2 linked regions of the Cytobacillus luteolus genome follow. The protein of the gene in region 1 interacts with the protein of each later gene in a pairwise test. Links are inferred from orthologs where the notes say so. Each region holds a gene or a part of one and is shown on either strand. Other genes may lie near its edges.

Region 1 (4,405 bases):
TGTCGAATCAATATTGAATTTTGTCGAATCGCCTGTATAATATTTACTAGAAAAGATTTGAAAAAAAGTTATCAAATGTATAATAAAAGCATGCTTGTATTTTTTTACAAACATCTATAAACCAATATTTTTGTGAACATTCTTAGACATTTTCTTAAAGAATTGCAAAGTTTTGTAATTAAAATTATTGACGTTTATTGGAAACACTGTTATTATAAAAGTACATTTATTTTGTCGAATAATGACGAAAAAGATAGATTTTTGTAATAATTATTACGGGAGGAGAACATTAATATGAAATCTACTGGTATTGTACGTAAAGTTGATGAATTAGGACGCGTGGTTATTCCAATCGAACTGCGTCGCACATTAGGAATTGCTGAAAAGGATGCACTTGAAATTTACGTTGACGATGAGAGAATCATCTTAAAAAAATATAAACCAAACATGACTTGTCATGTAACTGGAGAAGTGTCTGATCATAATATCACTCTAGCTGGTGGCAAAATTGTACTAAGCCGCGAGGGTGCTGAACAAATCCTACAAGAAATTCAAAGCAATCTAGAAGTTGCAAAATAATAAATAATAATGGCTGTCTAGGTATCAGTTTCCTTTCAAAGGTTTTTGATACTTCTAGACAGCCATTTTTTATTCGACATGATACTGCTGATAAACTTCCCTTTTCGGTAATTCCCTATCTAATGCAACTTGTTTGATTGCCTCTTTTGAAGGTAATGATTTTTCGGCAATATAATGATTTACATGCTCAATAATGGTAAGCACGTCCCACCAATTTGTTTCTTTTTCAATTTCACTTTCTCTTGCACCTTCTAATAATAGGCAAAATTCCCCTCTCACATTTTCATCAGTTGCCCACTCAATTACTTCTTCTAACGTACCTCTAATAAATTCTTCAAACTTCTTAGTCAATTCTCTAGAAAGCGTGACCTTTCTGTTTCCTAAAACCTCTACCATCAACTGTAGAGTTTCTTTTAATCGGTGTGGCGACTCATAAAAAATCAATGTCTCCTTCCTATTTTTAAGGGTTTCGAGTTGTTTACGTTTATCCTTCTTTTGTCGATTTAAAAACCCAAAGTAGTAAAAGTGATCGGTTGGGAGCCCTGATGCAATTAAGGCTGTTAGGGCTGCATTAGCTCCTGGAAGAGGTACAACATGAAACTGTTCCTCTAACGCCTCAACAACTAATTCATAACCTGGGTCGGAAATGGTAGGCATTCCTGCATCACTTACTATGGCTACATCTTTCCCCTCTTTTAAAAGAGTGATGATTTTTTCTCCGCTATTTTGCTTGTTATGTTCATGGTAGCTTGTAACCGGGGTATCAATTTCGAAATGATTACATAACTTTTTGGTTTGCCGTGTATCTTCAGCAGCTATGATATGTACTTCCTTAAGGATACGAACCGCCCGAAAGGTCATATCCTCTAGGTTACCTATTGGAGTTGGGACTAGATAAAGAATCCCTCCATTATTTGTACTATGAAAGCTTTTTTGTTGCCACATTGTATGCATACTCCTTTATTAAAGAACCTACTGTTCCTTGGAATCTTCCCCATATAAAATAGTTTGTAGTTCTTTTGTATATTCATTTTCTTCATTATATACAATTAACGGCTGTAAAATTTTTAAGTCTGGTTTACCATCTTTAATTCCTTCTATTAAAAGGGTATTTGCTTCCTTACCTGCTTTTGGATAGACAAACTGCAGTCTTTTCGGTTCCAATCGATATTTTCTCATTAATGTAACAATATCAAGTAGCCGTCCAGGGCGATGCACAAACGCAACCTTCCCTCCTTGCTTCACTAATTGACTACTCACACGAATAACGTCTTCTAGTGTACAATGGATTTCATGCCTAGCAATAGCCAGATGTTCATTTTCATTTATTTCATCTTGCTTAGGCGTTGGAAAATAGGGTGGATTACAGGTTACGATATCATACTTACCATGACCTAATTCTTTTGGCATGTCCTTAATATCTCCATGAATCATCTTTATCTGGGTGCTCAGCTTGTTAAATTCAATACTTCTCTTTGCCATGCTATAAATTCTCTGTTGGATTTCAACCCCAGTAATATCTCCCTTTGTACGTTTACTTAATAACAATGGAATGACACCATTACCTGTACATAAATCAAGTAAATTTCCTTTTTGAATAGGAACATATACAAACTTAGCTAATAGTACTGTATCTAAGGAAAAAGCAAAAACGGAAGGACTCTGAATAATACGTAAATTCTCTCCTAATAAATGATCTAAACGTTCGTCATCGAATAATTCCAGCATGTATAGTAGAATCCTTTCAAGATATATTCATTATCGTGTTCACTATGTACATTTACTAAACCTAGTTTACCAAATTGTGATGAATTAGATGAAAAAAAATGGACCTTTCATAAGAGAAAAGTCCATTTACTTCTTATTTAAAAAGGATAGACAAAACAAGCAGTCACCGTCTCTTCGAACACTGCCATAGTGAACATTGCAAATGTGGAAGCCTTCTTGGTAAAGTCGCGCTAGGTTATCATAGCCTTCACCGATATCAGCTACTTTTGCTTCTGCACTATTTTTGACAGGTTTTTTTCCTTTTGTTTTATCTTGTTGTTGAACAGATGTTTGATCAAGGCGGCGACGCAGATGGTCATTTTCAATTAAAAGATTATTATTCTCTTCAAGCAATTCTGCTAAATGCTGTTTAAGATCTCCTAACTGACGGTATAAATGACCAATTTGCTCCTCCATGCTACTAACAGATTCAAAGATTTCTTTTTTTTCCACGTTATCCACCTCATTAATCTGTTGCTAAATCTAGACCGCTCCTTCTTTCGTTAATTCTTCCCATGAAAACTCTACAATACGCTCTCCATCTCCAAGGTCGATTTGTAGAATTCTTTCTAATATATTTAACCCTACGACTTTACCATTACCTATTGGAGTTTCAATTGTCTCCCCAATGTCCGGTAACTGCTCTTTCGCGGATTCGTATTCATCATTTTCATATTTCAAGCAGCACATTAGACGACCACACAACCCTGAGATCTTAGTAGGATTTAAAGATAGGTTTTGATCCTTAGCCATCTTAATTGATACTGGTTCAAAGTCACCTAGGAAGGTTGAACAACAAAGCATTCTACCACAAGGTCCAATACCGCCAAGCATCTTCGCTTCATCTCTAACTCCTATTTGTCGCAATTCGATTCTTGTACGGAAAATTGCAGCAAGATCCTTTACTAAGTCCCTAAAATCTACTCTTCCATCTGCAGTGAAATAAAAGATTACCTTATTGCGGTCAAATGTGAATTCTACATCAACCAGCTTCATATCTAGACCATGCTCAGATACTTTATCTACACAAGATTCATAAGCATCTTTTGCAGCCTGCTTATTTTCCTCAACAATCAACCGATCTTTTTCATCCGCAATACGAATAACCTTTTTAAGTGGTAAAACAATATCGTTTTCACCGACTTGTTTTTTATTTATAACAACCTTCCCAAATTCAATTCCTCGAACTGTCTCAACAATGACATATTCATCATCTGGAATCACCAGACCATTTGGGTCAAAGTAATATATTTTACCCGCTTTTTTAAAGCGTACACCAACTACATCATACAAGCTTTAACCCCTCCTGCAATTTAAATACCAATTGCTCCATCAATAAGTGTGGATTCATGTTGGTGTTTAACCGTTTTTTAGCCTCAAGTATGGCTTCTATTTGATCACAGACACGCTTTCCTGAGGTAATAAGTGCCTGCTGTTTTAATTCTTGAATAATATCACTATATATAACCTTATCCTCATCGCCAAGCTGGATAAATAATAAATCTTTATAAACTAGTAATAATAAATCTAACCCTAAGAAAAGCTCTTCTTTTTCTTTAAAATGAGTAAGCCATTTATCCTGAATAAAAAAGAGGGCATTCCCCGGTCTATTTATTAATACTTCATATAATTGTAACACTATTTTTCTAGACTGTGCAAACGAATCATCCTTGCATAAGTCGGTAGCATCTTCCAAGTTATTGGTAACATGAGCAACCAGATGAGCAACTGTAGCATTAAAGCCATTTTCCTGCAAACGACCTGCTATTACATGTGGTGATAAAGGCTTAAAAGGTAAGACTTGGCATCTTGATAATATCGTATTTAACATACGATGAACTTGCTCTGTTAGAAGAATGGCCACCGTTTGTTTACCTGGTTCCTCTAAAAATTTTAGTAAACTATTAGCAGCGTTTGTCGTCATTTTGTCTGCATGATCTATAATGTATAACTTTTTATTAGATTCAACGCCTGTCTTTGAAAATTCCTCTTGTAAGGCTTGAATTTGACCTTTTTTTATCGAAAGACCATCCGGCTCAACAATATGAATATCTGGGTG
Region 2 (8,611 bases), on another replicon or contig:
GAAACAAGGATTGCCATTTTACGTAAAAAAGCGAAAGCAGAAGGTTTAGATATCCCTAATGAAGTGATGCTCTACATTGCTAATCAAATTGATACAAATATCCGTGAACTTGAAGGTGCACTTATTCGTGTTGTTGCTTATTCATCTCTTATTAATAAAGATATAAATGCTGATTTAGCAGCAGAAGCATTGCGGGATATCATACCAAACTCTAAACCAAAAGCTATTACAATCTTTGAAATTCAAAAAACGGTAGGACAGCATTTTAATATAAAACTCGAAGATTTCAAGGCGAAAAAACGTACAAAATCAGTCGCTTTCCCTAGACAAGTTGCTATGTATCTTGCCAGGGAGTTAACCGACTTTTCATTGCCTAAAATTGGGGATGAATTTGGTGGACGAGACCATACTACTGTTATTCATGCTCATGAAAAGATATCGAAGTTAATTGAAAGTGATGCCCTACTTCAAAAACAAGTAAAAGAAATTCATACTCAGTTAAAAGGCTAATTATTTTTTTCTTGGATAATGTGTATAACTTGAGTTTATTTACACACAGTCTGTCCACATGTGGATAGGCTGTGTTTCCTTTGAAAAGTGAGGGTTATCCACATTTCCACAAGCCCTACTATTACTTCTACTATTTTATTAAAAAAATATATATATTCAGCTACGCGTTTTTTAGACCGGTTAAGGAGGATTTTTTTTATGAAATTTATTATTCAAAAAGACTATCTAGTACAAAGTGTTCAAGATGTAATGAAAGCAGTCTCATCTAGAACAACAATTCCAATCCTTACAGGAATTAAAATAGTTGCTACAACTGAAGGTGTGACACTTACTGGTAGTGATTCAGATATATCCATTGAATCTTTTATTCCAGCAGAAGAAGCAGGAAGTGAAATTGTAGAAATAAGGCAGCCTGGAAGCATTGTGTTACAAGCACGTTTTTTCAGTGAGATCGTAAAGAAACTTCCTAAAGATACAGTAGAAATCGAAGTGCAAAATCACCTTTCAACAGTGATACGCTCAGGAAAAGCTGAGTTTAACCTTAATGGTTTAGACGCAGAAGAATACCCTCACCTACCACAGGTTGAAGAAGAGAATATGTTCCGTATACCGACAGATCTATTAAAAAATATGATTCGTCAAACGGTATTCGCAGTGTCCGTCTCAGAAACACGCCCTATCTTGACAGGTGTAAACTGGAAGGTTGAAAGTGGACAATTACACTGTACTGCAACAGATAGCCACCGTTTAGCTATGAGAAAAGCAAGTATCGAAATGGAGAATCAAGATACTTATAATGTGGTTATTCCTGGGAAAAGTTTAAATGAATTAAGTAAAATACTAGATGACACAAATGAATTAGTAGACATTGTTATTACAGAAAACCAAGTACTATTTAAAACAAAGCATTTACTATTCTTCTCACGCTTACTTGATGGGAATTATCCAGATACATCAAGACTAATTCCAAATGAAAGTAAGACAGATGTTGTCATTACAACAAAAGATCTACTTCAGTCAATTGACCGAGCTTCTTTATTAGGTGAAGGTAAAAATAATGTTGTAAAACTATCAACGTTACCTGAAGGAGTTATTGAAGTGTCTTCGAATACACCGGAAATCGGAAAAGTAATTGAAGAAATTCAAAGCCAATCGATTGAAGGAGAAGAATTAAAAATATCCTTCAGTGCTAAATATATGATTGATGCTTTAAAAGCCCTTGATAGTACAGAGATTAAAGTAAGTTTTACTGGTGCGATGAGACCATTTTTACTACGTTCAATCGATAATGACTCTGTATTACACTTAATACTTCCAGTTCGAACTTTTTAAGCCATTTAATTTTTAATAACTTAAGCTACTAGGAAAAGAAAATAAAACCTAGTAGCTTTCTTTTCTATAGCATGATTATTTAGTAAAATAGAAATAGTGATAGTTAATCTAGTTTACGGAAAAAATAATCTAGAGCACGAGCTAGTAAGACCGAAAGTAACGCTATCTGTCATTGTGACCGAACCAAAAGAAATGAAAGTAGGCGATTTAATGGCAAAAGAAATCGAAATTTCTACAGAGTATATTCCTTTAGGTCAATTTTTAAAATTAGCTGAAATAATCCAGACCGGTGGAATGGCAAAATGGTTTCTGAGTGAGCATGAAATATATGTAAACGGAGAACCTGAGAATCGACGCGGAAAAAAACTTAGAAATAATGATATTATAGATATACCAGGATTTGGTACTTTTATTGTGAAAGCATAAGTGGGTGAACCCCTTTGTATATTAAAGAGTTACAATTAACAAACTATCGAAATTACCCGAAGCTAGAAGCTGAATTCGAAGACAAGGTCAATGTTATTCTTGGTGAAAATGCCCAAGGAAAAACAAATGTAATGGAATCTATTTATGTTCTTGCTATGGCTAAGTCTCACAGGACATCCAATGACAAAGATCTCATTCGCTGGGAGCAAGAGTATGCTAAAATAGAAGGTAGGATTCACAAACGCATGAGTCCTCTATCATTACAGCTTGTTGTCTCCAAAAAAGGCAAAAAGGCAAAAAGCAATCATTTAGAGCAAAAGAAACTAAGTCAATACGTCGGCAGCATGAACGTTGTCATGTTTGCTCCTGAGGACCTTAACCTAGTTAAAGGTAGTCCTCAGGTAAGGCGACGATTTATCGATATGGAAATTGGCCAAGTGTCACCGGTTTATCTTCATGACCTTAGCCAATTTCAAAAAATTCTTGGGCAACGAAACCAATATTTAAAATTACTTCAGATGAAGCGACAAACTGATCAAACGATGTTAGATGTACTAACAGAACAGTTGATCGAAGTAGCTGTAAAAATAGTTACAAAGCGCTTTGAATTCTTAAGATTGTTACAAAAATGGGCTGAGCCTATCCATAATGGCATTAGTAGAGGCCTAGAAACACTAGAAATTATGTATAAACCCTCAGTAGAGGTATCAGAAGAAGGACAATTGTCGAAAATAATAGAAGCATATGAAGAAAAGTTTGCTAAAATAAGAGATAGAGAACTAGACAGAGGAATTACGTTAGCGGGTCCACACCGGGATGATTTAGCTTTTAATGTGAACGGTAAAGATGTTCAGACATATGGATCACAAGGACAACAACGTACAACAGCACTATCTTTAAAACTTGCAGAAATTGAATTGATTTATTCTGAGATTGGCGAATATCCAATTCTTCTTCTAGATGATGTACTATCTGAGTTGGATGATTATAGACAATCGCATCTACTCAACACAATACAGGGGAAAGTTCAAACCTTTGTTACGACTACCAGTGTTGAAGGGATAAACCATGAAACATTGAAGCAAGCAGCAACTTTTACAGTAACGGCTGGTGAAATGACAAAGCTAAAATGAGGTGATGAATTGTTCATTCACTTAGGGGAAAATGTCATCGTTCGATCGTGTGATGTCATTACGATATTGGATAGGCAATTATTAAAATCTTCATCTATCGTAAATGAATTTTTAGATATACAGAAACACCAAATTGTCGAACTAGCCAATGGTGATACGAAATCAGTAGTAATTACTGCTGATAAGATTTACTTTTCACCACTGTCTACTAGCACGTTAAAGAAACGTGCACAGCATGTCAATGAGCTAGAGAAGGTTTTTGAAGAAGAATTAGCAGAGTAAGATAACTTTTTTAATTGGAATAGGTTTTGTCAAATGAAAGTGTGGGTGGTATAAGTGGCAATGGATCAAAAAGAAATGAATCAACAACCAGCATACGATGAAAATCAGATACAAGTCCTAGAAGGCTTAGAGGCTGTTCGTAAACGCCCTGGAATGTATATCGGTTCAACTAGTAGCAAAGGACTTCACCATCTTGTTTGGGAAATTGTAGATAATAGTATTGATGAGGCATTGGCTGGTCATTGTGATGAGGTTAATGTATACATTGAAGAAGACAACAGCATTACAGTTAAAGATAACGGCCGTGGTATTCCTGTTGGGATACATGAAAAAATGGGAAGACCAGCTGTTGAGGTAATTTTGACTGTACTTCATGCTGGTGGAAAATTTGATGGTGGTGGTTACAAGGTTTCTGGAGGTCTACATGGTGTAGGTGCATCCGTTGTAAATGCTCTATCAACATCTTTAGAGGTTCATGTTTATCGTGATGGTAAGGTTCATTATCAAAAGTTTGAACGTGGAGTACCGGTAGGAGATTTACAAGTCATTGGGGAAACAGACCGTACAGGTACAACAATTAACTTTGTTCCAGATAGTGAAATCTTTACTGAAACACTTGTATACGAATTTGATATATTAGCAAATAGACTTAGAGAACTTGCATTCTTAACTCGTGGTGTAAAAATAACCATTGAAGATAAAAGAGAAGAAAAAAAGCTAAAAGAATATTTCTATGAAGGCGGAATTAAATCTTATGTAGAGCATTTAAACCGCACAAAAGAAGTGATTCACGAAGAACCAGTATTCGTTGAAGGTGAGCGTGAGGGAATTGTTGTAGAGGTAGCTTTACAATATAACGATAGCTACACTAGTAATATATATTCTTATGCAAATAATATCCATACACATGAGGGTGGAACTCACGAATCAGGTTTTAAAACAGCACTAACACGAATCATTAATGACTATGCAAGAAAAAGCAATATTTTTAAAGAAAATGATGCAAATCTTAGCGGAGATGATGTTCGTGAAGGATTAACAGCCATCATTTCTATAAAACATCCTGACCCACAATTTGAAGGTCAAACGAAAACAAAATTAGGAAATAGTGAAGCTAGAACAATCACTGAAGCTGTCTTCTCTGATAAATTTGAAGCGTTTCTACTAGAAAACCCTTCTGTTGCTAGAAAGATTGTTGAAAAAGGGGTCATGGCTGCACGTGCAAGGTTAGCAGCGAAAAAAGCACGTGAATTAACTAGAAGAAAAAGTGCGCTTGAAATCTCAAGTCTTCCGGGTAAACTAGCAGATTGCTCTTCAAAAGATCCTGCCATTAGTGAAATATATGTGGTAGAGGGTGACTCTGCAGGTGGTTCAGCGAAGCAAGGACGTGACCGTCATTTCCAAGCAATCTTACCTTTAAGAGGAAAAATTCTTAATGTAGAGAAAGCACGTTTAGACAAAATCTTATCAAACAATGAGATTCGTACAATTATTACAGCGTTAGGTACTGGAATTGGTGAGGACTTTGATATTGCAAAGGCAAGATATCACAAAATCGTTATTATGACGGATGCGGATGTTGACGGAGCACATATTCGAACACTGATACTAACTTTCTTCTACCGTTATATGAGAAAAATTATAGAACAGGGCTATATCTATATTGCTCAGCCGCCTTTATATAAGATTCAAGCGGGTAAACGAGTTGAATATGCCTATAATGAAAAACAATTAGAAGAACTTTTAGCCGACTTCCCTGCTACACCTAAACCTGGTATTCAGCGTTACAAAGGTCTTGGAGAGATGAATCCAGGTCAGCTTTGGGAAACGACAATGGATCCAGCTACAAGAACACTTCTTCAAGTTAATCTGCAGGATGCAATGGAAGCAGATGAAACGTTTGATATATTAATGGGCGATAAAGTAGAACCAAGACGTAATTTCATTGAAGAAAATGCTAAATACGTTAAAAACTTAGATATCTAAATGTTTTGCAGGATAGAAACTCTATCCTGTCTTTTACATAAATCGAACAATAAATTCTGTACCCTAAATAAGGGAGGTCTAACATGTCTGAAACGCAAAATCCCCAAGTAAAAGAAATAAATATAAGTCATGAAATGAGGACTTCATTTTTAGACTATGCAATGAGTGTTATAGTATCTCGTGCCCTTCCTGATGTACGTGATGGTTTAAAACCAGTACATCGTCGTATTCTATATGCGATGAATGACTTAGGAATGACATCTGATAAAGCCTTTAAAAAGTCAGCACGTATTGTTGGTGAAGTAATTGGTAAGTATCATCCACATGGTGACACGGCTGTATATGATTCCATGGTACGTATGGCGCAAGATTTCAACTTCCGTTATATGCTCGTTGAAGGTCATGGAAACTTTGGTTCCGTAGATGGAGATCCTGCTGCAGCTATGCGTTATACAGAAGCACGTATGTCTAAAATATCGATGGAACTTATTAGAGATATTAATAAAGATACAATCGACTATAGAGACAACTATGATGGTTCAGAAAGAGAACCTGTGGTACTTCCTGCAAGGTTTCCTAACTTGCTAGTAAATGGTGCAGCAGGTATTGCTGTTGGAATGGCTACGAATATTCCACCACATCAACTAGGAGAAGTGATTGATGGTGTACTAGCTGTTAGTAGAGATTCTGATATTACTATTTCCGAATTAATGGAAATTATTCCGGGTCCTGATTTCCCTACTGGAGGTCAAATCTTAGGAAGAAGCGGTATCCGTAAAGCCTATGAAACTGGGCGTGGATCAATAACGATCCGTGCAAAGGTTGAAATAGAGACGAAAAGCAATGGTAAAGAAGTAATTATCGTTAGAGAACTTCCATACCAAGTTAACAAAGCAAAGTTAATTGAGAAAATCGCAGAATTAGTTCGTGATAAAAAAATCGAAGGGATTACTGACCTTCGTGATGAATCAGACCGAAATGGAATGCGTATGGTTATTGAGGTTCGAAAAGATGCAAATGCAAATGTGCTTTTAAACAATCTTTATAAGCAAACTGCATTACAAACTAGTTTTGGAATCAACTTACTTGCGCTAGTTGATGGGCAACCTAAGGTGTTAAATCTTAAACAATGCTTGTATTATTATCTAGAACATCAAAAGGTTGTTATCCGTCGTCGTACAGCATTCGAACTTCGTAAAGCTGAAGCACGTGCTCATATTTTAGAAGGTCTACGTATTGCATTAGATCATCTAGATGCAGTTATTACTCTTATTCGTAACTCACAGACAACAGAAATCGCAAAAAATGGCTTGATGGAACAATTCTCATTATCAGAGAAGCAAGCACAAGCAATTTTAGATATGCGTTTACAGCGTTTAACTGGATTGGAACGTGAGAAAATTGAGGAAGAATACCAAGGACTTATCGCATTAATTGCTGAGTTAAAAGCAATCTTGGCAGATGATGAAAAGGTATTAGACATTATCCGTGAAGAATTAACGGAGATTAAAGAACGCTTTAATGATAAACGTCGTACAGACATTGTTGCTGGTGGCATTGAAATGATTGAAGACGAGGATTTAATTCCAAGAGAAAATATCATCATTACACTAACACATAATGGTTATATCAAGCGTCTACCGATTTCAACCTATCGTAGCCAAAAACGTGGAGGTCGTGGAATCCAAGGAATGGGAACCAATGAGGATGATTTTGTTGAACATCTATTAACAACTTCAACGCATGATACAATCCTTTATTTCACGAACAAAGGTAAGGTTTATCGTACAAAAGGATATGAAATACCAGAGTATAGTCGAACAGCTAAAGGCTTACCTATTATTAATCTCTTAGGAATTGAAAAGGGTGAGTGGGTCAAAGCTATTATTCCTGTAGAAGAGTTCGTAGATGACTGGTACTTATTCTTTACGACAAAAGAGGGTGTCTCTAAGCGTTCACCATTATCATCTTTTGCAAATATCCGTAATAATGGATTAATTGCAGTAGGTCTTCGTGAAGAAGATGAGCTGATTTCTGTTCGTTTAACGGATGGAACAAAGGATATTATGATTGGTACAAAAAATGGAATGTTAATCCGTTTCAAAGAGGAAGATGTTCGTTCAATGGGCCGTACTGCTTCGGGAGTAAAGGGTATAACTCTGGGAGAAGACGATGAAGTTGTAGGAATGGAAATCCTTGATGAGAACATGGATGTACTAATGGTAACCAAGAATGGATATGGTAAAAGAACACCAGAATCCGAGTATCGTTTACAAAGTCGTGGTGGTAAGGGTCTTAAGACAGGGAATATTACGGATAAAAATGGACAGGTTGTTGCTGTTAAAGCAGTTACAACTGAAAATGATCTCATGATTATTACCGGAGCGGGAGTACTTATCAGAATGTCTATTAGTGACATTTCCCAAATCGGCAGAAATACTCAAGGGGTTAAGTTAATCCGTTTAGCTGAAAATGAGTATGTGGCAACAGTAGCAGTTGTTGAAAAAGAAGAGCCTTCAGAAGATGATGTAGATAGTGGTGTTGAGGAAAACACTCCAGAAACATTAGTAGAAACACCAGAGATAGATGAAAATAAAGAATAAATAAAGAAAGGAACGCTTTTATAGTGTTCCTTTTTTGTAAAATAGTTTCATAAAGATAGGTAATTAAGCCTAGCAATAGGGAAGGAGGGCATTTATTCATGAGAGTGAGTACAAACCAGTTACAAACAGGTTGTATCTTAACAAAAGATATTCTTTCTTTAACCAATAAACCTATCGTACCAAAGAAAACTGTCTTAACGGATGACCATATCGATGTCATAAAGGCTTTTTTAGTAAAAGACATTTATGTTGATTCCATGTTAGTGAATGGCGAGCCTTTCAGACCGACAGAAGTTCTTGACGAGGAAGAGATCACTGAAACAGTTGAAGTAGAATCAA

The links.
Region 2: the proteins of yabA (region 1) and dnaN interact in binary tests that used the Bacillus subtilis proteins (3 or more experiments, as listed by UniProt). The link is inferred for Cytobacillus luteolus from one-to-one orthologs.

Annotation. Positions count from the first base shown.
Region 1 is NZ_JAGGKM010000010.1:46,322-50,726, forward strand. What follows is about bases 1,117-4,027. They hold yabA (DNA replication initiation control protein YabA), read right to left. Parts: upstream 2,800-4,027; coding sequence 2,434-2,799; downstream 1,117-2,433. Other genes in these bases: rsmI (16S rRNA (cytidine(1402)-2'-O)-methyltransferase), read right to left, coding at 1,117-1,524; J2Z26_RS20705 (tRNA1(Val) (adenine(37)-N6)-methyltransferase), read right to left, coding at 1,552-2,307; J2Z26_RS20715 (PSP1 domain-containing protein), read right to left, coding at 2,830-3,639; holB (DNA polymerase III subunit delta'), read right to left, coding at 3,632-4,027. Outside these bases: J2Z26_RS20695 (AbrB/MazE/SpoVT family DNA-binding domain-containing protein), read left to right, coding at 289-579; more of rsmI, read right to left, coding at 649-1,116; more of holB, read right to left, coding at 4,028-4,405. UniProt on the Bacillus subtilis protein: Involved in control of chromosome replication initiation. Inhibits the cooperative binding of DnaA to the oriC region. Thus negatively regulating initiation of chromosome replication.
Region 2 is NZ_JAGGKM010000007.1:1,461-10,071, reverse strand. The notes cover bases 1-2,775. They hold dnaN (DNA polymerase III subunit beta), read left to right. Parts: upstream 1-708; coding sequence 709-1,842; downstream 1,843-2,775. Other genes in these bases: recF (DNA replication/repair protein RecF), read left to right, coding at 2,283-2,775; yaaA (S4 domain-containing protein YaaA), read left to right, coding at 2,053-2,268; dnaA (chromosomal replication initiator protein DnaA), read left to right, coding at 1-510. In the rest of the region: more of recF, read left to right, coding at 2,776-3,401; extracellular matrix regulator RemB, read left to right, coding at 3,411-3,683; gyrB (DNA topoisomerase (ATP-hydrolyzing) subunit B), read left to right, coding at 3,759-5,669; gyrA (DNA gyrase subunit A), read left to right, coding at 5,753-8,272; J2Z26_RS18055 (HD-GYP domain-containing protein), read left to right, coding at 8,371-8,611. UniProt on the Bacillus subtilis protein: Confers DNA tethering and processivity to DNA polymerases and other proteins. Acts as a clamp, forming a ring around DNA (a reaction catalyzed by the clamp-loading complex) which diffuses in an ATP-independent manner freely and bidirectionally along dsDNA.